DNA from 3 places in the Ewingella sp. C233 genome. Region 1 is predicted to be linked to each of the others. Evidence: predicted binding sites of a transcription regulator. Region 1 holds the regulator's gene; each other region holds the start of a gene.
The links. Region 1 encodes PurR, which represses purine synthesis genes. Its sites were predicted from a motif close to CANGCAAACGTTTGCNTG; they were not measured.
Positions count from the first base shown of each region.

Region 2: tusA (sulfurtransferase TusA) is a predicted target of PurR. The motif match lies at 2,712-2,729, and genes of this name have one in related genera.
Region 3: carA (glutamine-hydrolyzing carbamoyl-phosphate synthase small subunit) is a predicted target of PurR. The motif match lies at 6,061-6,078, and genes of this name have one in related genera.

Region 1 is NZ_JBUZRI010000001.1:1,794,155-1,802,076, forward strand. It holds gene ACZRKO_RS08115 (C40 family peptidase) at 69-917, shown strand; gene cydH (cytochrome bd-I oxidase subunit CydH) at 1,098-1,373, opposite strand; gene purR (HTH-type transcriptional repressor PurR) at 1,523-2,548, shown strand; gene punR (DNA-binding transcriptional activator PunR) at 2,600-3,505, opposite strand; gene punC (purine nucleoside transporter PunC) at 3,676-4,884, shown strand; gene cfa (cyclopropane fatty acyl phospholipid synthase) at 5,254-6,405, shown strand; gene ACZRKO_RS08145 (riboflavin synthase subunit alpha) at 6,487-7,143, opposite strand; gene ACZRKO_RS08150 (MATE family efflux transporter) at 7,406-7,922, shown strand, end outside.
Region 2 is NZ_JBUZRI010000006.1:66,386-74,307, forward strand. It holds gene glpT (glycerol-3-phosphate transporter) at 1-792, opposite strand, end outside; gene ACZRKO_RS20620 (DcrB family lipoprotein) at 1,177-1,743, opposite strand; gene ACZRKO_RS20625 (7-cyano-7-deazaguanine/7-aminomethyl-7-deazaguanine transporter) at 1,911-2,582, opposite strand; gene tusA (sulfurtransferase TusA) at 2,793-3,050, shown strand; gene ACZRKO_RS20635 (zinc/cadmium/mercury/lead-transporting ATPase) at 3,055-5,418, opposite strand; gene ACZRKO_RS20640 (lysoplasmalogenase) at 5,562-6,188, opposite strand; gene ACZRKO_RS20645 (DUF2500 domain-containing protein) at 6,334-6,705, shown strand; gene ACZRKO_RS20650 (DUF1145 family protein) at 6,727-7,005, opposite strand; gene rsmD (16S rRNA (guanine(966)-N(2))-methyltransferase) at 6,995-7,624, opposite strand; gene ftsY (signal recognition particle-docking protein FtsY) at 7,850-7,922, shown strand, end outside.
Region 3 is NZ_JBUZRI010000002.1:249,022-256,943, forward strand. It holds gene kefC (glutathione-regulated potassium-efflux system protein KefC) at 1-761, opposite strand, end outside; gene kefF (glutathione-regulated potassium-efflux system oxidoreductase KefF) at 748-1,308, opposite strand; gene carB (carbamoyl-phosphate synthase large subunit) at 1,435-4,659, opposite strand; gene carA (glutamine-hydrolyzing carbamoyl-phosphate synthase small subunit) at 4,678-5,838, opposite strand; gene dapB (4-hydroxy-tetrahydrodipicolinate reductase) at 6,317-7,138, opposite strand; gene ACZRKO_RS13445 (porin) at 7,759-7,922, shown strand, end outside.

The sequences.
Region 1 (7,922 bases):
CTGCTTCTTTTGGGCAATACTCTGACATCTCTGATGTTTAACCTTGGGCCAATATTGGTAACGACGCCATGCGTTTATTGTTTACGCTTTCCGTGCTGTTCTTTACCCAGCTGTTTCTGAATCTGGCGCATGCTTCGCCACAAACTAACGTTGCTGCCGATCAGCGGAAAAGCCACGTCAGTCAGGCAAAACCTGATGAGAGACGAAAGCGAAAAACCGTTGCCCGAACCAGTAAAAAATCAAAATCAGAGCCAGTTAAAGAACAAAAAGCAAAAGTTAAAGAAACCAAAAAAGTCACCAGCACCAAGCGGGTTCGCAACGAACATTCTGAAAAGAAAACGGCCAAAGTGACCCACAGCAAGATGACAGCGAAGAAAGAAAGCCGAACGATTGCGAAAAATGAGACCAGTAAAAATAGTAAAAAAGCCTACGGTCGCCATCGAAAATCAAAAGACGGACTCGCGAAAGACACCAAACCGATTGCTTTGAGTGCCGCGCATAAAAAACGTTATCAACATGCGCAGCAGACCGCGATGACCAAGCTAATGCATCAGGTCGGCAAACCTTATCGCTGGGGAGGCACTTCTCCCAATACCGGTTTCGATTGCAGTGGTTTAGTGTATTACGCATATAAAGACCTGATTCGTATCAAAATGCCACGCACCGCTAACGAAATGTACCACCTTCGGGACGCGGCGCCAGTTAAACGCGGTGAGCTGGAGAGCGGCGACTTAGTCTTCTTCAGAATCAATAACCGCGGCGCAGCAGATCATGTTGGTGTCTATGTAGGAAACGGTAAATTTATTCAGTCCCCCCGTACAGGTGAAGAGATCAAAATCACCTCACTGGGTGAAGATTACTGGCAAGATCACTATGTTGGCGCGCGTCGAGTGATGACGCCTAAAACGATTCGTTAAGTCCGCAGTACCGCTAATCAGCGATGAATAGCATTTAACGAAACGTTTATGAAACAATCAGTCGCTAAGACAGTATTTTGCGAACGATGCAAAACAAAGAATTGAAAAGGGCGACACCTGTAAAAGGAATCGCCCTTTTTTCTGATCTTTTTACCCTCAGCGAATGAAGGTAAAAAAGGATCAGTGCATCACTGCGGTAAAACTGAAAGCCATAATCATTGCCAGTGCGCCAACCACAGTAATGAGAGCAAATTTCAGATTGGTATCCATTAAAACCCCTTCTGGATCAAATGTGGCCTTTTTATAAGCCATACAGTTTGTGTGCCAACGCATTTTCTCATAGTTTTGTTTTAAAATCCCGTGATCATTCCCTGCGTTACGAAGACTTTTTACTTCCCCTTTACCAAGATATAAGAGAAAATTCGCGGTTACCACACTGCGTGCGGGTCGATTCATTCCGATGTTCTTTCAGACAGTTGTTGTGCTCTGAAAAACCCACCAACGATTTCACTGCTCATCTCTTTTCCAGCAGTCAGATCCACGCAGGCAAACGATTAACATAATGCTAACGTGCTAAAGCACGTCAGACAGGAGTCATTCTTTTCATGGCAACGATAAAAGATGTCGCAAAGCGGGCTGGCGTTTCCACCACAACCGTGTCGCACGTCATCAATAAAACACGTTTCGTCGCCGAAGAAACTAAAGCCGCCGTGCAGACAGCGATAAAAGAGCTGCACTACTCTCCCAGCGCGGTGGCCCGTAGCCTCAAGGTCAACAATACAAAATCTATCGGATTACTGGCAACATCCAGCGAAGCGCCCTATTTTGCCGAAGTGATCGAGGCAGTAGAAAACAGCTGTTTCGCCAAAGGCTACACACTGATTTTGTGTAATTCGCATAATAATCTTGATAAACAGCAGGCCTATCTGGCCATGCTGGCGCAAAAACGCGTCGATGGTCTGTTGGTCATGTGCGCGGAATATCCCGATGCATTGCTCGACATGCTCGAAGAATACCGAGCGATCCCGATGGTGGTGATGGATTGGGGCGAAGCACGTAAAAACTTCACCGACAGTATCATCGATAATGCCTTTGAAGGTGGGTATATGGCCGGGCGCTATCTGATTGAACGCGGTCATCGCGATATCGGTGTGATCCCGGGGCAACTGGCTCGTAACACCGGTGGCGGCCGCTTCCAGGGTTTCCTCAAAGCCATGACGGAAGCCAACATCCCGCTGCGCGAAGAATGGGTCGTTCAGGGTGATTTTGAACCCGAGTCAGGCTATCAGGCGATGCATAAAATTTTGATGCAGAAACAGCGCCCGACGGCCGTCTTCTGCGGCGGTGACGTCATGGCGATGGGGGCTATTTGTGCCGCTGATGAAATGGGTCTGCGGGTGCCGCAGGATATTTCGGTGATCGGCTATGATAACGTACGCAACGCCCGTTACTTCTCCCCTGCACTGACGACAATCCACCAGCCCAAAGAGCGCCTGGGTGAGATGGCATTCACCATGCTGCTGGATCGCATTATCAGCAAACGTGAGGAGTCACAGACCATTGAAGTCCACCCGAAACTGGTTGAACGCCGCTCGGTAGCCGATGGTCCTTACCGCGACTATCGCCGTTAACAGCGTAGTCCGAAAGCCATAACACGAACGCCTGCACATTTGCAGGCGTTTTTAGTTGCGTAACCACTCCTGATTCAGCGTAGGGGTATCGCCCAGATAATCCAGAAGCCACGCCAGCGCCGGAGACTGGTTACTCTGATCCCAGGTCAGGCAGCAGGCGCTTTCGGGAAATGCGGCAGCCAGCGTCAGCACACTCAATTTTTGATGTGATATCCAGTCTTCGACCAGATGCACGGGCATCATCCCCACGCACAGTCCTTCACACAGGCAGTCTATGGCGCAGGTCCAGTCGGGAACAACCAGACGTCGCTGATTGTTTAGCGTCCAGGTATCACGCTTAGGTAAGTTGCGCGACGTATCTTCGATACAAAGTGCCGGATAGGCACGCAGCTGTTCATCCACTAATGGCACAGTGAGCGCCGCCAGCGGATGGTCAGGGCTGACCACACAGTGCCAGTCCATAAACCCCATATCCCTGAAACTAAAACGCCCGCCGGTGGGCACAGCGCGTGTTGCGCCGATGGCGACATCCGCACGGCCATCCACCAGCGCGTCCCACACGCCGTTGAACACCTCGGAATGGATGATCAGTTCCGTATCGGGGAATGCCCGGTAGAAATCGGTAACCAGACGCCGCGACCTTTCCGGTTTCACAATGCGGTCTACCGCTACATTGAGTTGCCCACGCCAGCCATTCGCCACCTGCTGACACTGACGCCGTGTCGCTATCATTTTTTTGATAAGCAACCGAGCCTCTTCGACAAAAACCTGACCGGCGGCGGTCAACTCTACATCCCGATGACGCCTTTCAAACAGCGGTACTGCCAGCCATTGCTCCAGTTGGCGAACGGTGTAGCTTACCGCAGACGGAACACGATGCAGCTCTTGTGCCGCCGCACTGAAACTGCCGGTACGCGCCACGGCATCGACCACTTCTAAAGAATATTCTGACCACATCGCCCAGTCTCCCCACCTGCTTTCAATTTTTTTGATACAAGATTGCAAATATTAGCGTTTCACAAGCGGTAAGCCAAACCTTTACACTTCGCGCCTGAGACTTCCTGCACGTTGTGCCGCTGTTCAATAATTTTTCGCATAACAAACATCGCCAATAAAAAGAGAAAATCATGAAACCCTCCTTTGGATTTATGCTGTATCTGGCTGGCCTGAGCATGCTCGGCTTTTTAGCGACAGATATGTACCTTCCTGCGTTTAGCGCAATGCAAATCAGCCTGATGACTAGTCCGGGAATGATCAGCGCCAGCCTGAGTATTTTTCTCGGCGGATTCGCTATCGGACAATTGCTGTGGGGGCCGCTGTCAGACAAGCTCGGCCGCAGACCTGTGCTTATTGCCGGTCTGACGCTTTTCGCACTGGGCTGTCTGGGAATGATCTGGGTACAGAACATCTATTTGCTGCTGGCATTGCGTTTCCTGCAGGCCATTGGCGTATGTGCTGCTGCCGTCAGCTGGCAGGCGCTGGTCGTTGACCGTTACTCTGCGGACGTCGCCAAACGAACTTTCGCCACCATCATGCCGTTGGTGGCGTTATCGCCTGCGCTGGCACCCTTGCTAGGCGCCTGGGTCTTAAATCACTTCGATTGGGAAGCTATCTTCGCCCTGCTCTTGGCGATTGGCGTTCTGCTGTTAATTTGCTCACTCCGTATTCAGGAAACTAAAAAAACGGCGGGTCATCCTAAAACCAACCGCATCGGTTTTTTCAAACTGCTGGCATCGCCTGTATTCAGCGGTAACGTCATGATTTACGGCGCATGTTCTGCCGGATTTTTTGCCTGGCTGACGGGCTCACCTTTTATACTCAGTGACATGGGTTATACGCCAGGCGTTATCGGCCTGAGTTATGTTCCTCAGACTATCGCTTTCCTTGTGGGGGGGTTTGGTTGCCGCATGTTGATTAACAAGATTGACGGTAACCGTATTCTCCCGTGGCTGCTGGCCGGTTACGCACTGAGTGTCGTGGGACTTTATCTGGTGGCAACGCTTACCAGCGCAACGCTGACCACCTTACTAATCCCGTTTTGTCTAATGGCGCTGGTGAACGGTGCTTGTTATCCAATTGTTGTCGCGAACGCACTTATGCCATTTCCTGCTAATACAGGGAAGGCCGCTGCGTTGCAAAATACACTACAATTAGGTTTGTGCTTTTTTACCAGCCTGTTGGTCTCGGCATTCATTGCCCGGCCTTTGCTGGCCACGGTAACGGTTATGTTAGGAACGCTGGTACTGGTTGCGCTGGGTTTTGTGATGGTAAAAAAGAGTGCAAAACAGAATGATGCAGTGAAAGTGGCAGACAAAGAGGAACTGGCTCGCGGTTAACGGAATCATACTACCTAATCGTCATAATACCCTTACGTGACAGTCACTTAAAAAACATAATCGCCGCGCGCTATTTGTTATTGAGAATGCGCGCAGGCGAGTTTATACTCAATAAAACCTCTAAAAATAACATTTATACTAAGCTTTTATCACAAGTAACTTTCGTGCGCGGGCACTGCGTCACGTTTTATAAAAAAGGATTTTTCACCCCATACCGCCCAGGTTACGGGTGTTCTTCTGATTTCCTCTGTTCATAGTCGCATATCAGACAAGGCGGATTAACCGTCTGTTCTCATAATGACCTGCATAAATTGCTTTGGTTTTTTTCCGGCAGGTTAATAAGTCAGAAGAGAAAGTGATGGAGAAGCTATGAGTTCATCGTGTGTAGAAGATCTGAGTATTCAGGACAATCAGTGGTATCGCATCGTCAATGAAATGTTGGGAATGGCAGATGTACAGATCAACGGCACCCGCCCTTTCGACATTAAAGTCAAAAACCCTGATTTTTTTAAGCGCGTTTTACAGGAAGGCTCTTTGGGCCTGGGCGAAAGTTACATGGATGGCTGGTGGGAATGCGAACGACTGGATATTTTCTTCCAGCGCGTCCTGAATGCCGGTCTTGAAAGTAAACTTCCCCGACATTTTAAAGACACACTCCGCATCGCAGCCGCCCGGCTTACCAATCTTCAATCCAAAAAACGCGCCTGGATTGTAGGCAAAGAGCATTATGACCTGGGAAATGACCTCTTCAGTCTGATGCTTGACCCTTATATGCAATATTCTTGTGCCTACTGGAAAGACGCAATAACGCTTGAGCAGGCTCAGGAAGCAAAATTAAAAATGATTTGCGATAAGCTGCAACTAAAACCTGGCCTGCGCTTGCTGGATATTGGTTGCGGTTGGGGTGGTCTGTCGGAATACGCCGCCAAACATTACGGCGTCAGCGTCGTCGGCGTGACGATTTCGGCTGAGCAGCAAAAAATGGCTCAGGATCGCTGTAAAGATCTCGATGTGACCATTTTGCTGCAAGATTATCGCGATCTGAATGATCAGTTTGACCGGATTGTTTCGGTAGGGATGTTTGAGCATGTCGGGCCGAAGAATTACCAGACTTACTTCGACGTAGTAAAACGCAATATCAAGCCAGACGGTTTGTTCCTGCTTCATACCATTGGCTCGAATAAATCGGATTTAAGCGTCGATCCTTGGATCGATAAATATATCTTCCCTAATGGCTGTTTGCCCTCTATCAAACAGATCGCGCAGACGACCGAATCCCTGTTTGTAATGGAAGACTGGCACAATATTGGCGCGGACTATGACCGCACCCTGATGGCGTGGCTGGAGCGTTTCCTGCAGGCATGGCCGACATTGGCGGATAAATACTCGGACCGCTTCGAGCGCATGTTCACGTACTATCTGAATGCCTGTGCCGGTGCTTTCCGCGCCCGCGATATTCAGTTGTGGCAGGTATTGTTCAGCCCGCAGGGTGTGGAAGGTGGAATTCGCGTACCGCGTTAATACAACAGCGATATCGACATAAAAAAGCCGGACAGTCTTCTGCCCGGCTTTTGTTTTTACGCGGTGTAAAATCCTGAAGGTCTATTTCTCTTGCTGCTCAACCATTGCCTGAGCGGTGGCGATGGCCGCTTCACGGCTGGCTAACACGCGCTCGACCGTATCGACAATGGCCTGCGTTTGCGGATCGATTTCAATATTTATTTTATCGCCCAAACGCTTGGCTCCCAGAGTGGTTCGCTGCAAAGTTTCGGGGATCAGATGCACACAGAAACGGGTTTTGGTTACCTCTCCCACGGTGAGGCTAATTCCATCGATGCCGATGAACCCTTTATGTAATACATATTTCATCAAATCTTCATGTGGCATACGGAACCAGATTTGGCGGTTATTTTCTGATGTAAGAATTTTTGCCACTTCTGCCGTACATATAATGTGCCCGGACATCAGGTGCCCGCCAATTTCGTCATCAAAACGGGCAGCGCGTTCCAGATTCACCTGCGAACCGGGTTGTAAATCACCCAGATTAGTCAGGCGAAGCGTCTCTTTCACCAAGTCAAAACTGACCAGGTCACCTTTCACCTCGGTGACTGTCAGACAACAACCATTGTGCGACACCGAAGCACCCAGCTCCAGATTATCGAGCATGTGTGCAGGCATCTGCACAACGTGGGTGCGAAAATTAGGTTTTTCATCGATGGACACTAACGTTCCTGTGCCCTGAACAATACCGGTAAACATAGGCCATGCCTCATTCATTTTTGTGCAGTAAAGCATCTGCAGTGTATTTCGTTTCTGCCTGCCAGTTTGCCGCAGATTTATTAGAAAGCCAAATCAATGAGGGCAGAATATCAGCAACTGAAAAGAGGACAAAACGTAACTCGCCATTAACAGCTTTGATTGCTTAAAAAGTCTGACGATGTACAATCTTTGGGTTATTTTCCGCTATTTTAGCGTCACGCCCTGCGTGGCGTTTTTTATTCAAAACATGAAAGGTGTATGCGTGCAGAAGTACCTTACAGAAGCGCGTGTGTTATTAGCTCTCGCGATCCCCGTTATCCTGGCCCAAATTGCGCAAACGTCCATGGGCGTGGTCGATACAATTATGGCCGGTGGCGTCAGTGCGACTGACATGGCCGCGGTCGCCGTCGGAACCTCGATTTGGTTACCGGCAATCTTGTTTGGGCACGGCCTGTTACTCGCCCTCACCCCGACCGTCGCACAGCTCAACGGCGCAGGCCGACGCGATAAAATTGCCCATCAGATCCAGCAGGGCTTCTGGCTGGCATCCGGTGTCTCGGTGCTGATTATCGCCGTATTGTATCACTGCGACCAGATTATCGGGCTGATGCACAATATTGACCCGCAGCTCAAAGCCAAAGCCATTGGCTACCTTCATGCCATCATGTGGGGTGCGCCTGGCTATCTGTTTTTCCAAGTGCTGCGCGTGCAGTGCGAAGGTTTGTCTAAAACCAAACCGGGTATGGTCTTCGGCTTTATCGGACTGCTGGTGAACATTC
Region 2 (7,922 bases), on a different contig from region 1:
AACGTTGGCGATGGCGATGTACCAGAGCAGTTTGTTCGGCAAAATGTACTGCATGAAAATCTGTTTCGCCGTCAGTTCCTGCTCGGCTGACTCTTTCACGTAGTCTGGTGGATAGTCGTTTTTGTACTCTTCAATCGGTGGTAAACCACAGGACTGCGGGGTGTCGCGCATCGTAATGAATGCAAAAACAGCCAGAGCAATCGCGCCAAAAGCGGGCATATAGAGCGCCGCGTGCCAGTCGTTAAACCACGCCATACCCAACAGGAACAACAGCGGAGGAATACCGCCGCCGACGTTATGGGCGCAGTTCCACACGGAGACGATGCTGCCGCGTTCTTTCTGCGACCACCAGTGAACCATGGTACGGCCACATGGTGGCCAGCCCATTCCCTGGAACCATCCGCACAGGAACAGCAGCACAAACATGATGGCAATACTGGACGTCGCCCAGGGCACGAAGCCCATAAACAACATCACGGCTGCCGCCAGAATCAGACCGACGGGCAGGAAAACGCGCGGGTTGGAGCGGTCGGACACCGACCCCATGATGAATTTGGAGATACCGTAAGCGATGGAGATACCGGACAGCGCGAAGCCAAGGTCACCACGAGAGAAGCCCTGATCGATCAGATAGGGCATAGCTAGTGCAAAGTTTTTACGCACCAGATAGTAGGCAGCATAACCGAAGAAAATCCCCATGAAGATCTGCCAGCGAAGGCGGCGGTACAAAGGATCAACATGGTCTGCTGCCACGGGAGCCTGATGGGCTGCGGGCTTAAAGATACTGAGCATTAACGCCTCCAATGGCATTGGTCAGCTCACTCACCCTGAGTGGCTGACAAACAATAAAACCAAACTGAAATGTTCCATAACGAGCGTCATGCTAATCGAATGCGCGTTAGCGAATTGTGATAGATGACGAAATTGTTACAGTTTTATGAATCTGGAGGCGAATTTTGCGGCATTGGTTAACATTTTGAAATACGAAATTGCGCATTTTTCCCGTCACCGATCACATTTTTTGCTTTTCATTGCGATATTTTGGGGCAGTGGCGCGAATCCGTTCGTTTATGAGCGAATAAGTCCATAGAGAGGATGGTGTTTTAGTGTGTCAGGACGCGTCAGTCATGAAAAAGCGGGGCAAGCCCCGCTCGTAAAATAATCAGTACAATATAATTACTTAATTTTCAGGGTATTAATGATCGCTTCGGCATCCGTCTGCGCCTGCTGCTGATTATCCGCAGGCAGGGTGATTTGCAGGGTCAGCAGATGGCTGTCCACTTTGCCCAGAACGATAGATGAATACGCTTTCTGACCCGCGGATGAGATCACGCTGTCGTACTGTTGCAGTGTCTGGCCGTCGACCTGAATCGATTTATCCGTGACCACCTGCAGGTTGGTATCGCGGGCTTTCTGCTGTTCTTGCAGACGGGCTGTCAGCACGTCCAGCGACTCAGTGGTGTTATCACCGAGGATAACGATCACGGCTTTCTGACCGGTGCTGTCGGCATACACATGCATATTGTTTGCCTGGCTGCCCAGTTTACCGCTCTGATCGCTCATACCCTGCGGAAGGGAAAAGGTCACTTTGCCATCAAGCAGGCTGACCGGAACGCCAGCTGCAGTTGCAGAGGCCGCCGGAGCGCCTTTATCCGCTGCGGCTTTGTCGTCAGTTTTGCCATCACACGCCGCCAGACCGAGGATCAGCACGCCCATACCTGCAAATTTCACTAAATTACGCATAGTTCTTCCTTTGATGTTAACGCGCTATATCCCCGCCATTCTTCAGATTGCCGCCGTAAGCGGCGCAAAATATTTTGGGGATAGATACTTGATTTCACTGCCTGTATGGCAACCTATTCACGTTGTAAATGCAAGTCAGATTATGGCGCATTTTGTGTTAGCTGCACTCAGTGAGAATTTAGCTGAAACTGCGCGTGATCGCCGCTTTGCGAAAGACGTTTCAACAGCATATTGAGCAGTACGCCGTACATCGGCAGGAAGAACACCAGACAGATCAGCACTTTGAAAGTGTAATCTACCAGAGCGATTTCTACCCAATTGTTGGCCATAAATTCATTACTGCTTTTGTAGAACGCAATAAAGAAGAAGGCCAGCGTATCGCTGATGTTTCCAAGGAACATGGCGGCGGCCGGTGCCACCCACCAGCTGCGTTTCTGACGCAGGCGGTTGAAGACGTGGACGTCAAGGATCTGGCCGAGAACATAAGCCATGAAGCTGGCCACTGCGATACGGGCAACCATCACATTCAGGCTGCTGAGCACGGCAAACCCCTGCCATTCGGCTTCAAAATAGAGCGCGGAAATCACGTAGGAGATGAGCAGCGCAGGCATCATGACCGACAAAATAATGCGTCGGGCCAGCGGCGCGCCAAAAATGCGCACAGTCAGATCGGTGGCGAGAAAAATGAACGGGAAAGTGAACGCACCCCAGGTGGTATGGAAACCGAAAATGGAGATCGGCAACTGCACCAGATAGTTACTGGAAGTGATGATGGCAATATGGAATAACGATAGCCATACCAACGCCGCAAAGCGCTGTTGAGCAGTAAACGAATACATAGATTGTGGCCTTTTTTAGTGTTGAATTGGGGTGAGGGAACCCAATTAATGCAGAGTGAAAAATAGCGCGGAAAATACAGCGCGGCGCGCATAGTAACCGTTTGTGTCAGTATTGCAATGGTTAATTTTAACGCAATGGTTTGCGTTGGTTGCGTCACGGAATCAGCGGTATAAACTGTCGCGCATTAGCGTATGTGAGTGAGAATTGAAATGACCGATCCCTTTATCAACCCGGACCACCAACTGGACGCTCTGGGGCTACGTTGTCCCGAGCCTGTCATGATGGTTCGCAAAACGGTGCGCGCCATGAAAGACGGCGAAACCCTGCTGGTGATTGCAGATGATCCCGCCACCACCCGCGATATTCCGGGCTTCTGCCGTTTTATGGAACACACCCTGTTAGCGGCCGACACAGAACAACTGCCGTACCGCTATTTGCTGGCGAAAGGTGTAGTGAGATCTGAGTAATCGCTTACTTCGTTTTTTTACGCAACAATCTCAGCGCGTTGGCAGTGACCAGCGCGGTAGCGCCGGAGTCGGCCAGCACCGCCAGCCACAGTCCGGTCAGCCCCATCAGTGTGGTGACCAGGAAAATAGCTTTAAGACCAATTGCGATAGTGATGTTCTGGCGGATATTGGCCCGCGTTGCCCGCGACAGACTGATCATCTGCGCCAGTCCGCTCAGGCGGTTGTGAGTTAACGCCGCGTCTGCCGTTTCCAGCGCGACGTCGGTGCCACTTCCCATCGCAATACCAATAGTTGCCGCTTTCATCGCCGGGGCATCGTTAATACCATCACCCACCATCGCTGTCGGATGAATCGCATTGAGGGCCGTCACTGCCTCGACTTTATCAGCGGGCAGCAATCCGGCACGAAACTCAATGCCCAGTCGTTCGGCAATGGTTTTGGCAGCGCGCGGATTGTCGCCGGTGAGCATCACCGCAGAAATCCCCTGTGCTTTCAAATCCGCCAGCGCGCTGACTGCGTCATCACGCAGTTTGTCCTGCATGGCGATAAGCCCGATAGCATTGCCTTCCCGTAACACTACCACCACTGTTTTACCGGTGGATTCCCAGTCGGCAATTTGACGGAGATGGACTTCGGCCACCCCTTTTGCCGCCAGACGCTTCGGTGCCAGCACCTGAATTTTTTTACCGGCCACTTCTCCTTCAACGCCTGAACCGGCCAGCGCACGACGCTCCTGTGCATTGATCGGCAGAGGGTTTTCTACTCTTGCGCGGGTAATAATCGCCTGCGCCAGCGGATGATGCGAACCGGCTTCAACCGCCGCCGCAAGACTCAGCAGCTCATTTTCAGTCACACCGCTCAGCGCCAGAACGTCGGTCACTTCCGGTTTGCCTTCGGTCAGCGTGCCGGTTTTATCGAGAGCGATGGTTTGAATTAACGCCAGTTGTTCCAGTGCGGCACCTCCCTTGATTAATGCACCCTGACGTGTGGCGGCTGCCAGACCTGAGGTTATCGCCGCCGGAGTAGAAATCACCAGCGCACAAGGACAGCCGATCAGCAGCAGCGTCAGCCCGCGATAAATCCAGATGTCCCACGGCAGGCCCATCGCCAGTGGCGGGATCAAAATCACCAGCAGCGACATCAGCATAATCGCCGGGGTGTAGTAGCGGCTGAAGCTATCGAGGAAGCGCTCAATCGGGGCACGACGTTCGTCGGCTTCTTCAATCAGTTGCAGGATGCGGTCAATCGCGCTGGCACCGGGCGCGGAGGTCACGCTCATGCGCGCCACACGGTCCACACACAAACTGCCTGCCGGAACCTTCTCCCCAGGCTGACGCTCGACCGGTACGGACTCACCGGTCAGGGCGCTTTCATCGAAACTCGCAGCGCTGTCCAGCAACGTGCCATCGGTGGGCAGACGGCCACCTGCGGCCACTTCAATCACATCACCCGGACGTAAATCGGCCACAGGGACACGGGTAGAATTACCGTTCACAATCAGCACGGCGCTGTCGGGGATCAGCGCCATCAGCGCTTTGACACCGCTGCGCGCACGGTTAGCGGCGAAAGACTCCAGCCGTTCGCCGATCATAAACAGCAACAGCACCATCGCCGCTTCGGCCGTGGCACCAATAAATAATGCGCCAAGCGCCGCAACGCTCATCAGGGTTTCAATGGTAAACGGGGAACCGGCGCGTGTGGCACGGATGGCCTGCAACAGTACCGGCCACAGACCGACCAGCGTGGTGATCACGAAGGCAACTTCCCCCAGTGGCTGGCTGAACTGGTCGATTACCCAGCTTATCGCCATCAGCACGATGAGGATCAGCAGTGGCGCGTATTCCTTCAGGCGGGACGTTTCAACGACGGCTTCGACGCGTTTCTGGTCGAGTGACTGCAGGGTAAATCCGGCGCGCGTGACGGCTTGTTGTATCTCTGCGGAGAGGTCACTGTCAGCGCTGACCAGCAATTTCTCAGTAGCGAACTGGACTTTAACGCCGCTGACACCGGCGATGGTGCTGACGGCTTTTTCGATGGTACGGGCGCAGGCCGGGCAGTCCATGCCGTCGACTTTCCAGCTTAGTTGGCAGGTACCGGCAGGCGGCCCGCTGGGGTCGCTGTCGCCGTCGCCTGAACTGCCATCATCACTCTTGGTTGTTGGTGAGTGCTCACTGGATTGTATGCTGCAATGATCGGATGCACAGCACGCCGATGCGGCAAGCGGGGCTTTGTCACTGCAACAGTTCGCCGGATGCGGCTCACTGTGGGTGGGTTCAGATATTTTATTAATACGCAGCATCGTCGGTTTTGCGCATTTGCCGGATTGGCAACCGCAACCGCGGGTGGTCTGTTTATGTGGCTGAAGCATACGGACTCCTGTCGTAACAGAGTGGAATTACATTCAGTCTACAGTCTGGAGTCAACTCCAGGGTCAAGCGGAAAATGACCGAAGGTGAAAAAAAGGCGAAACCCTAAGATTTCGCCTGAGAATCGTGGTGAGTGAGCCGTGAGTTAAAGGTAGAGCGAACGGACAATCAGGAAATGACCACCGAAGTAGCAGGCGGCGACAATCGCGTCTGAGGCACGGAATTTAAAGCGGTAGCGGCTGGTCAGCCAGACCACGTTACCCATCAGCAGTAAAAACGTCCCGCACAACAGTGAAAATGCCAGATCGGTGCTGCGGGCAAAATACTGCTCCCCCGCCAGCCATACCATCAGCAGCGTCATGGCGATGTAAGTGGATACCGCCCAGCGCATCTCCGCCAGCCGCGACCAGATCACCGCCAGCAGCGCCGCGCCGATGATGATCAACGCCAGCGGCAGCGGCCAGAAGAAGGTCAGCGTCATCTGGCTGGCAAAGCTCAGCGTATAGAGCAGATGCGACAGGAAAAAGGCGCCTATGGCGTAAAGAAAACGCTCTTCCGGCAGCAGCAGCAGGCCGTCGGCCACCAGCGTTGCCGCCAGACCGAGCAAAATCAGGTAGCTGTAGACATTAAGAACCGGTGCCTGCCAGGCTAAAAGCAGCAACAGTAAAAGGGTGACGGGTTTAAACAGCCAGCGCTGCCAGCGTGGCCCGCGGTAGCTGGCATCGACGAACAGCCAGCCTGAGAAAAATACGGCAAGAAATGGCCAACTCATTGTTTATCCTTTTTAAAAATTAAACGTAAGCAAGGTTCTGCCTGTAAGGAAATGACTTCCTGCTTTCCTGGATGGTTTTCAGTGTAGGAGATCGGGCCCTTCGTCTACAATCAGAATCCCCTGTCATCCGAGATGAATGCCGAATATGAATAAACCTGCAGTGATTATTTTGCTGGTTGTGGTGGTGATTGCTCTCTTTGCGACCCGCCAGTACCTCCATCAACGTCGTGAAAATGCCGATAACGACGCCGCGCCGCCGCGCGACATCGCGGTCGAAGTCACCACCAAACGTGACTGGTTATCTCCAAACCGGCGCTCGCGTCAGCGTGAACATATTCCGGCTGAAGACCGAAAGTATGAGGCGTATTTTAAGCCGGTGAACGGCGGTGCAGAGCTCAGGCTGAAACTCGAACAGAAAGACTACGATGGCTTAGCGAAAGGGCAGCAAGGGATTTTGAGTGTGAAGGGAACGCGGTTTATGGCTTTTAAGCCGCAGGATGCTGCCCAAAAACCATAAACCAGCGTACTTAAATCGGGTTTATTTGCGGGTTGGCAGCGGCGGCTGTTTCTTCTGCCATGCCATCAATTCGAACACGCCGAACAGGAATATACGCAGCTGCAACCAGCCGCCAATTTTGGCCTGATCCTTACCCTGCGTGGCTTTAAGTAGCATCATCTGCAAACCGTGCATGAAGAACATGAAGACCATCGCCACATCCAGAAAGTATTTCGTCGGTTTTGGAAATGGATGAATGATATTGAACAGCAAGAAACCCCAGATGCACAGCATCAGTAAACGGCCAATATTAATTAACATCGTCTTGCTCCTGTTCAGAATCCTGATCGCCGGACGCCGGCGCGATATCACGGTGGTACAAACGGTAGGCAACCTGCCCGGCGACTTTCTCGCGGTGCAGGCGCCAGCTTGCCGGAACAGGGATTGCACCGTGTTCCACTTCCGCTTCGACATAAATCCAGGCTTCATCCGCCAGCCAGCCTTGCTGTTCCAGTAATGCCAGCGTCTCCTGCAAAATACCTTTTCGGAACGGCGGATCGACAAACACCACATCGAACGGTGTCCCTTTCTTCGCCAGCCAGTTCAGCGTATTAGCATTGAAAACCTTCGCGTCGCTGGCATTGAGCAGCGCCAGATTTTTCTCCAGTTGCTGAGCAACCGGACGCTCGAACTCCAGTAGCGTGGTGCTGGCAGCATAGCGTGACAGCGCTTCAAGGCCGAGCGCGCCGCTTCCTGCGAAACAGTCCAAACAGTGTGCGCCCCGGATCATGGGTGCCAGCCAGTTAAACAGCGTCTCGCGGACACGATCGGTGGTAGGGCGCAGGCCCGGGCTGTTCGGCACCGGCAGTTTGCGCCCACGCCATTTTCCACCGATGACACGAATTTGTCCCGCCGCCGGGGTGTTGGGTTTTTTAGCCATAGCTCGCTTTCATCATTCGCCACCGTTATGGCAGCGTTGCAAATCAATTAAGGCCTATTCTACCGGTGTGTCGGCCTGCGGCAAATATTTAACATTCCTGATTGAATACCCTACGCAAATCAACACGCGGGTGTGTAGGCCTTATAGGAAAGTGATAGACTGCGAAGCATTACCCTATTAATAATCCGTTCGCCCTGAATTAACGGCGAGGAGTGAAGTTGTAAAATGGCAAAAGATAAAAAACGCGGGTTTTTCTCCTGGTTTGGCCGTGGCCGTCAGGAAGAAGAACAGCAGAAAC
Region 3 (7,922 bases), on a different contig from region 1:
GCCAACATCACCCCCGCCAGAAACGCGCCCATCGCCATCGACAGACCGGCCATTTCGAGCAAGATACCAAAACCAAACACCAGAAACAGCGCGACGGCGCTGAACACTTCGCGCATACCCGAGCGCGCGACAAAGTGCAGCAAAGGCCGGGTCACATAGCGGCCGAGCAAAATAACGGCGACCAGCGCCCCGACCACTTTCGCAGCAGACAGACCAAAACTCTCCAGTGTCGTGGCTTCGCCGGTACTGGCCAGCAAGGGGATCATCGCGACCAGCGGGATCGCGGCGATATCCTGAAACAGCAATACTGCAAAGGCGCTGCGCCCGATAGGCGACGGCGTCAGGCTGCGCTCGCTCATAGCCTGCATCGCGATGGCCGTTGAAGAGAGCCCCAGAGTCAGGCCAATCAGCAGCGCGACTTTCCAGTCGAGCCCCAGCAGATAACAAAACAGGCTGAGTAACAGTCCGCAGCCCGCCATCTGCAGGCTACCGCCACCAAACACCGAGGTGCGCAACGTCCATAAGCGTTTAGGATCCAGCTCCAGGCCGATGATGAATAACATCAGCACCACGCCGATTTCAGCAAAGGTCAGAATCGATTCCGCGTCAGAAACCAGCTTCAGCCCCCACGGGCCGATAATACAACCCGCGATCAAATAGCCGAGCACAGAACCCAGTCCCAGCCGGACGGCAATCGGCACAAAAAGCGCTGCGGAGCCGAGGTAAATCAGCCCCTCAATCATCAGATTATGGTTGTCCAATTTTCACCTCCGGCGCGCAGCCCTCTTTGAGGCTCAGGCAGGCGGAGAGCCGCCGGTAATACTCTTCGCCAGCCGCTTTCAATGCCACTTCATCGCAGATGAAGGTGTTGTGAACCGCAAAGTACGGCAACCAGTTCATGCCACAATAGACGGCGGTAGCCTGCAACGGCTGCGCCAGTACGTCGAAATCAGGATGGTCACCCAGTTCGAAATGATGTTCGCTGCCTCCCGTGGTGACTGCCCACAGACAGTGCTTCCCCTTCAGCGCATTACCTTCATGACCGTAAGCCCAGCCGTGTTCCAGAACCTTGTCTATCCACAATTTCAGCAACGGCGGCAAACTGTACCACTGGATAGGATGTTGAAAGACCACCATATCCGCACGTTCAACCGCAGCCTGCTCGGCGTTGATATCGATATTAAAATCGGGGTAAAGGTCATACAGGGAGCGGACTTCGACGTTGGGCAAGTCTTGCACTGCCGACAGCAAACGCTGGTTAGCCCGTGAGTGTCGCGGATAAGGATGGGCGTAAATGATCAGTATCATGCAAGTCTCTTAGTTTATTTTGCTTACTTTCAGCATACGCAATTTTCTGCTTTCAGGAAGAAAGCCTGACGTATAAAAAAGAAAAGGCGCAGCTTTCGCCGCGCCTTTCGTGTACCGGTTATTCTATCAGCCTTTGATTTTCGCGTGCATTTCCTGCACGGAGATCACCTGCTCTGTCGGGTCAGAAGACAACGCCATCGCGGTGGCAAAGCCGCCGTTCAGGGTGGTGTCATAATGCACCTTGTATTGCAGGGCACTGCGGCGGATCAGTTTTGAATCCTCAATCGCCTGACGTCCGGCGGTGGTATTGACGATATAAACGTATTCACCGTTTTTGATGCGGTCCTGAATGTGCGGGCGGCCTTCATGCACCTTGTTCACCAGACGCGGATTTATCCCCGCCTCACCCAGCACCACGGCAGTGCCGTGTGTTGCATCCAGCTCGAAACCGCGTTTAAGCAGTTTGGCCGCTAAATCCACCACGCGGGCTTTGTCGCCATCGCGAACCGATAACAACGCGCGACCGGCTTTCTTCATACCAGAGTTACTACCCAGTTGTGCTTTGGCAAAGGCTTCGGCGAAGGTACGGCCGACGCCCATCACTTCCCCGGTAGAGCGCATTTCTGGCCCTAAGATAGGGTCAACGCCTGGGAATTTGTTGAACGGCAGCACCACTTCTTTCACAGAGTAATACGGTGGGATCACCTCTTCGGTAATGCCCTGCTGCGCCAGTGTTTGACCGGCCATGACGCGGGCCGCCACTTTCGCCAAAGGTACGCCCGTCGCTTTAGAAACAAACGGCACGGTACGCGCGGCACGCGGGTTAACTTCAATCAGGTAGACTTCGTTGTTTTTCACCGCAAACTGCACGTTCATCAGGCCGCGAACGCAGAGTTCAAATGCCAGTTTCTCAACCTGCTGGCGCATCACATCCTGAATTTCCTTGCTCAGCGTGTAGCACGGCAGGGAACAGGCGGAGTCACCGGAGTGAACGCCCGCTTGCTCGATGTGCTCCATGATGCCGCCAATCAGTACGCGTTCACCGTCGCAGATAGCATCGACGTCAACTTCAACGGCATCATCAAGGAAACGGTCCAGCAGCACTGGCGCATCGTTGGAAACGCTGACGGCATTCTGGAAGTAACGGCGCAGGTCGATTTCGTCATACACGATTTCCATCGCGCGGCCACCCAGTACATAGGACGGACGCACCACCAGCGGATAACCCAGACCAGCCGCTTTCTCAACGGCTTGTTCAATGGTCGACACGGTGGCGTTAGCCGGTTGTTTCAGGCCCAGACGGTGAACCGCCTGCTGGAAACGTTCACGGTCTTCGGCACGGTCAATGGCGTCCGGGCTGGTACCAATGATAGGCACACCCGCAGCTTCCAGTTCACGGGCTAGTTTCAACGGAGTCTGACCGCCGTACTGCACGATCACACCTTCAGGCTGCTCGATGCGTACGATTTCCAGCACATCTTCCAGCGTCACAGATTCGAAGTACAGACGGTCTGACGTGTCGTAGTCGGTAGAGACAGTTTCAGGGTTACAGTTAACCATGATGGTTTCGTAACCGTCTTCACGCAGCGCCAGTGAGGCGTGTACGCAGCAGTAGTCAAACTCAATGCCCTGACCGATACGGTTTGGACCGCCGCCCAGCACCATGATTTTCGGCTTGTCATTGGTCGGATTAGATTCGCACTCTTCTTCATAGGTCGAATACATATAGGCGGTATCGGTTGAGAATTCCGCTGCGCAGGTATCCACACGCTTGTAGACCGGGTGAAGATTATATTTGTGGCGCAGTTTACGCACTTCGCCTTCGGACACACCCACCAGCGTGGCCAAACGCAGATCAGCAAAGCCTTTGCGTTTGAGCATGCGCAGGTATTCCGGCGTCAGGATATTGAAGCCGCCTTCAGCCACTTCATTTTCCAGTTTGACCAGCTCTTCAATCTGCACCAGGAACCAGCGGTCCACGTTGGTCAGGTTAAAGATGCCGTCAACGGACAGTCCGGCACGGAAAGCATCGGCGATGTACCAGATACGCTCGGCACCGGCTTCTTTCAGCTCACGGCGAATTTTGGTCAGCGCTTCAGGGTCATCAAGGCTGACTTTCGGGTCAAAACCGCTGGCGCCCACTTCCAGACCGCGCAGTGCTTTTTGCAGGGATTCCTGCTGCGTGCGGCCAATTGCCATCACTTCACCGACGGATTTCATCTGCGTGGTCAGGCGGTCATTAGCACCGGCAAATTTTTCGAAGTTGAAGCGAGGAATTTTAGTCACAACGTAGTCGATGGACGGTTCGAACGAGGCCGGGGTTTTGCCGCCGGTGATGTCGTTCATCAGCTCATCAAGGGTATAACCCACTGCCAGCTTGGCCGCCACTTTAGCAATCGGGAAACCGGTCGCTTTCGAGGCCAGCGCAGAAGAACGTGATACGCGCGGGTTCATCTCGATAACAATCAGACGGCCATTTTTCGGGTTGACCGAGAACTGCACGTTGGAGCCACCGGTTTCTACGCCGATTTCACGCAGTACCGCCATCGAGGCGTTACGCATGATTTGGTACTCTTTGTCGGTCAGGGTCTGCGCCGGTGCGACTGTGATTGAGTCACCGGTATGAATGCCCATGGCGTCGAAGTTTTCAATCGAGCAGACGATGATGCAGTTGTCGTTTTTATCACGCACCACTTCCATCTCGTACTCTTTCCAGCCAATCAGCGACTCATCAATCAGCAGCTCTTTGGTTGGTGAGAGATCCAGGCCGCGTTCGCAAATTTCTTCAAACTCTTCGCGGTTATACGCTATACCACCGCCAGTACCGCCCATGGTGAATGAAGGACGGATAATGCACGGGAAGCCTACGTCAGCGGCGATAACCAGCGCTTCTTCCATGGTATGCGCGATGCCTGAACGTGCGGTATCGAGACCAATTTTCTTCATCGCAATGTCAAAACGACGGCGGTCTTCTGCTTTATCGATAGCATCGGCTGTGGCACCAATCATGGTCACGCCGAACTCTTCCAGCACACCCTGACGTTCCAGTTCCAGCGCACAGTTCAGTGCAGTCTGGCCGCCCATGGTGGGCAGCACGGCGTCCGGACGCTCTTTCTCAATAATCTTGCGCACCACTTCCCAGGTAATCGGTTCGATGTAAGTCGCGTCGGCCATTTCCGGGTCAGTCATGATGGTGGCCGGGTTGGAGTTGACCAGAATGACGCGGTAGCCCTCTTCACGCAGGGCTTTACAGGCCTGGGCACCGGAATAGTCAAACTCACAGGCCTGACCGATAACAATCGGGCCAGCGCCGAGGATCAGGATGCTTTTTATGTCTGTACGTTTTGGCATGTTGTTATTGCTCCTGACTTATTTGCCCGTAAGAGTGGCGTTAGAACGGTATTGCTCAATCAGTTCGATAAAGTGATCAAACAGTGGCGCCGCATCGTGCGGACCAGGGCTGGCTTCAGGGTGGCCCTGAAAGCTGAACGCCGGTTTGTCTGTGCGGTGGATGCCCTGAACTGTATGGTCGAACAGTGATTTGTGCGTCACGCGCAGATTGGCAGGCAGATTAGTTTCATCGACCGCAAAGCCGTGGTTCTGTGCGGTGATCATCACCACATTATTATCGAGATCTTTAACCGGATGGTTGCCGCCGTGATGGCCGAGCTTCATCTTCAGGGTTTTCGCACCGCTCGCCAGCGCCAGTAACTGGTGGCCGAGGCAGATACCAAATACCGGAATATCGGTTTCAAGGAAGGCTTTGATCGCATCGATGGCGTAGTCGCAAGGCTCCGGGTCGCCCGGTCCGTTGGAGAGGAAGATACCATCCGGATTGAGCTTGAGTACGTCAGCAGCAGGCGTTTGCGCCGGAACCACCGTCAGGCGGCAGCCGCGATCCACCAGCATGCGCAGGATATTACGCTTGGCGCCGTAGTCATAAGCCACCACGTGGAATGGCAGTTCTTCTTCTTTCTTCGCTTCCGGCAACTCACCTTCGAGCGTCCAACTGCCTTGCTGCCAGCTGTAAGATTCTGCGGTGGTCACTTCTTTCGCCAGATCCATCCCTTTCAGGCCAGGGAACGCTTTAGCTTTTTGCAGCGCCAGAGCGGCGTCTACGCTATCACCGGCAATAATGCAGCCGTTCTGTGCGCCTTTTTCACGCAGCACGCGGGTCAGTTTGCGGGTATCAATATCAGCGATAGCAACAATGTTGTGGCGTTTGAGGTAATCCGAGAGGTTTTCTGTACTACGGTAGTTGCTGGCAATAAGAGGTAAATCGCGAATAACCAGGCCCTGAGCGTGTACTGCGGAGGATTCTTCATCAGCGGCGTTAGTGCCGACATTGCCGATATGGGGATAAGTGAGGGTGACGATCTGGCGGGAATAGGAGGGATCAGTAAGGATTTCTTGATAACCGGTCATCGACGTATTAAAGACCACTTCCCCCACTGCCGTACCTTCAGCCCCGATGGCCCGACCGTGGAATTGGGTTCCGTCTTCCAGAACCAATAGCGCTGACTTTATCAAAGCATCCTCCAGGAATAATCAATCATATTATTTGCATATTAATTCAGATTAACCGATCTAAATCAATGCAAAAATCATCCCCTAAGACAATTTTCGGCAAATTGGGCGCATTCTAATGATGGCAGTCAGCTTTGTCTACCAAAAGCACCATTATTTCTGTCTATTTTGCTGAGCTCAGTGAAAACCATGCCCTACTGCCATAAAAGAGCGACCTATCTGCACATAGTAACCGTTTGCGAGGCGTTTTATCTGAGAACCCGAGAAAAAAAGGAATTGTTGAACATGCCGAGGTGTGGAGTGGGTGTTTTATAACCATAATGGTCAGAAAAATAGAGGGAAACAACAACTATTACAGACTTCGATTAATAAAATCCACCAAGCCAATATAAAAACAAAAAAAAGAAAAGGGCAATCAAGGAATCGCCCTTGTATCAAAACACTATGACCAAAACAACCACATCACAATGGTTTAGAAAAACTATAAATCATCCAGTCCAAGGACATCTTTCATGTCATAAAGGCCTTTTTTCTGTGATGAGAGCCAAACAGCCGCTTTTACTGCGCCATTTGCGAAAGTCATCCGGCTGGAAGCCTTGTGGGTTATCTCAACCCGCTCGCCAATATCAGCAAACATCACGGTATGTTCACCCACGATGTCACCGGCTCTGACAGTCGCGAAACCAATAGATTTCGGATCACGCTCACCGGTATAGCCTTCGCGGACATAAACCGCGCATTCTTTCAGATCACGCCCCAGCGCACCGGCGATGGCTTCCCCCATTGCCAGTGCCGTGCCCGATGGCGCATCCACTTTATGGCGATGGTGAGCTTCAATGATTTCGATATCGGTATAGTCGCCCATCACTTTGGCGGCTTTTTCTAAAAGTTTGAGGACAACATTCACGCCCACGCTAAAGTTCGCCGCAAAAACCACCGGAACAGCGGTTGCTGCCTGTACAATTGCAGCCTTACCGGCATCATCAAAGCCCGTAGTGCCGATAACGATAGCTTTCTGATGTTTCTGACAAAACTCGAGGTAGGCCAGCGTCCCTTCCGGACGGGTGAAATCGATCAGAATATCGAAATCATCCACTACATCTTCCAGACTGTCACTCACCTTCACATTTAACCGGCCCACACCCGCCATCTCACCGGCGTCGGTACCCACCAGGGAAGAACCTTTGCGCTGAATCGCCGCGCCAAGCACCACACCTTCAGCCTGTGATACAGCCTGAATCAACTGCCGGCCCATGCGACCACCCGCGCCCGCAATTGCCATGCGGATATCAGCGTTACTCATAATCTCTCTCTTAATCGATATGTTCTGCCTTGAAGCAGATTCAGGTTAACGACCCCACAGCAACGGGGCCAGCAAAATTGCCGCATAATTAGAAAATTATGATACAGGTCGGTTAACATCAGTAAAATACATCGCCATTTTGGTTACTTATACTGCAACTTTATGTTAATGGATAGCCGAGCCGGCTTCTGACCGCATTTCGAATAATCATGCAAAAATGTGCATAAAAATCATCTGGCGCAGTGCCGTCCACTCTTTTGTTTTACCGGCTCAATAGTACGTCCTTTACCTCTGCCTTTACTACCTGCCTGCCTCGCCAGTGAGATTACCGGGCATAATTTGGCGATAAAATCGACGCCCACCTCTTTTCTCCGATCTTTATCATTATTTCCGCTTTGTACATGCGAAATCTATCTTGATTAAATTAATGAATGTGATAATAAATAGCTCGCTAATTTTAACCTGCGAAAGTTAATTTTTAGCCAGCTTCATGGCGAAAGCGATGGTGCGTCTGACACCCTTACCATGATGTAAGGGAATAATAAGAAATCCGGCCAGAACGAATTGGCGCAAAACCCACTTTTTTGTTTTGAGCAACGTTTTGGCACAGGGAGTTTTACATGAAATCTAAATTGAACAGGTTCACACAAGGGGCTGCTGCCAGCCTCATCCTCGGCTGTACGGCCTTTGCTTCACATGCCGAAATCACTCTGATTAAACAAGATCCCAAGCCAGACGATTTACTCAGCCGCCTGAATTTCCAGGTCGGCGGCAGTATTCGTCC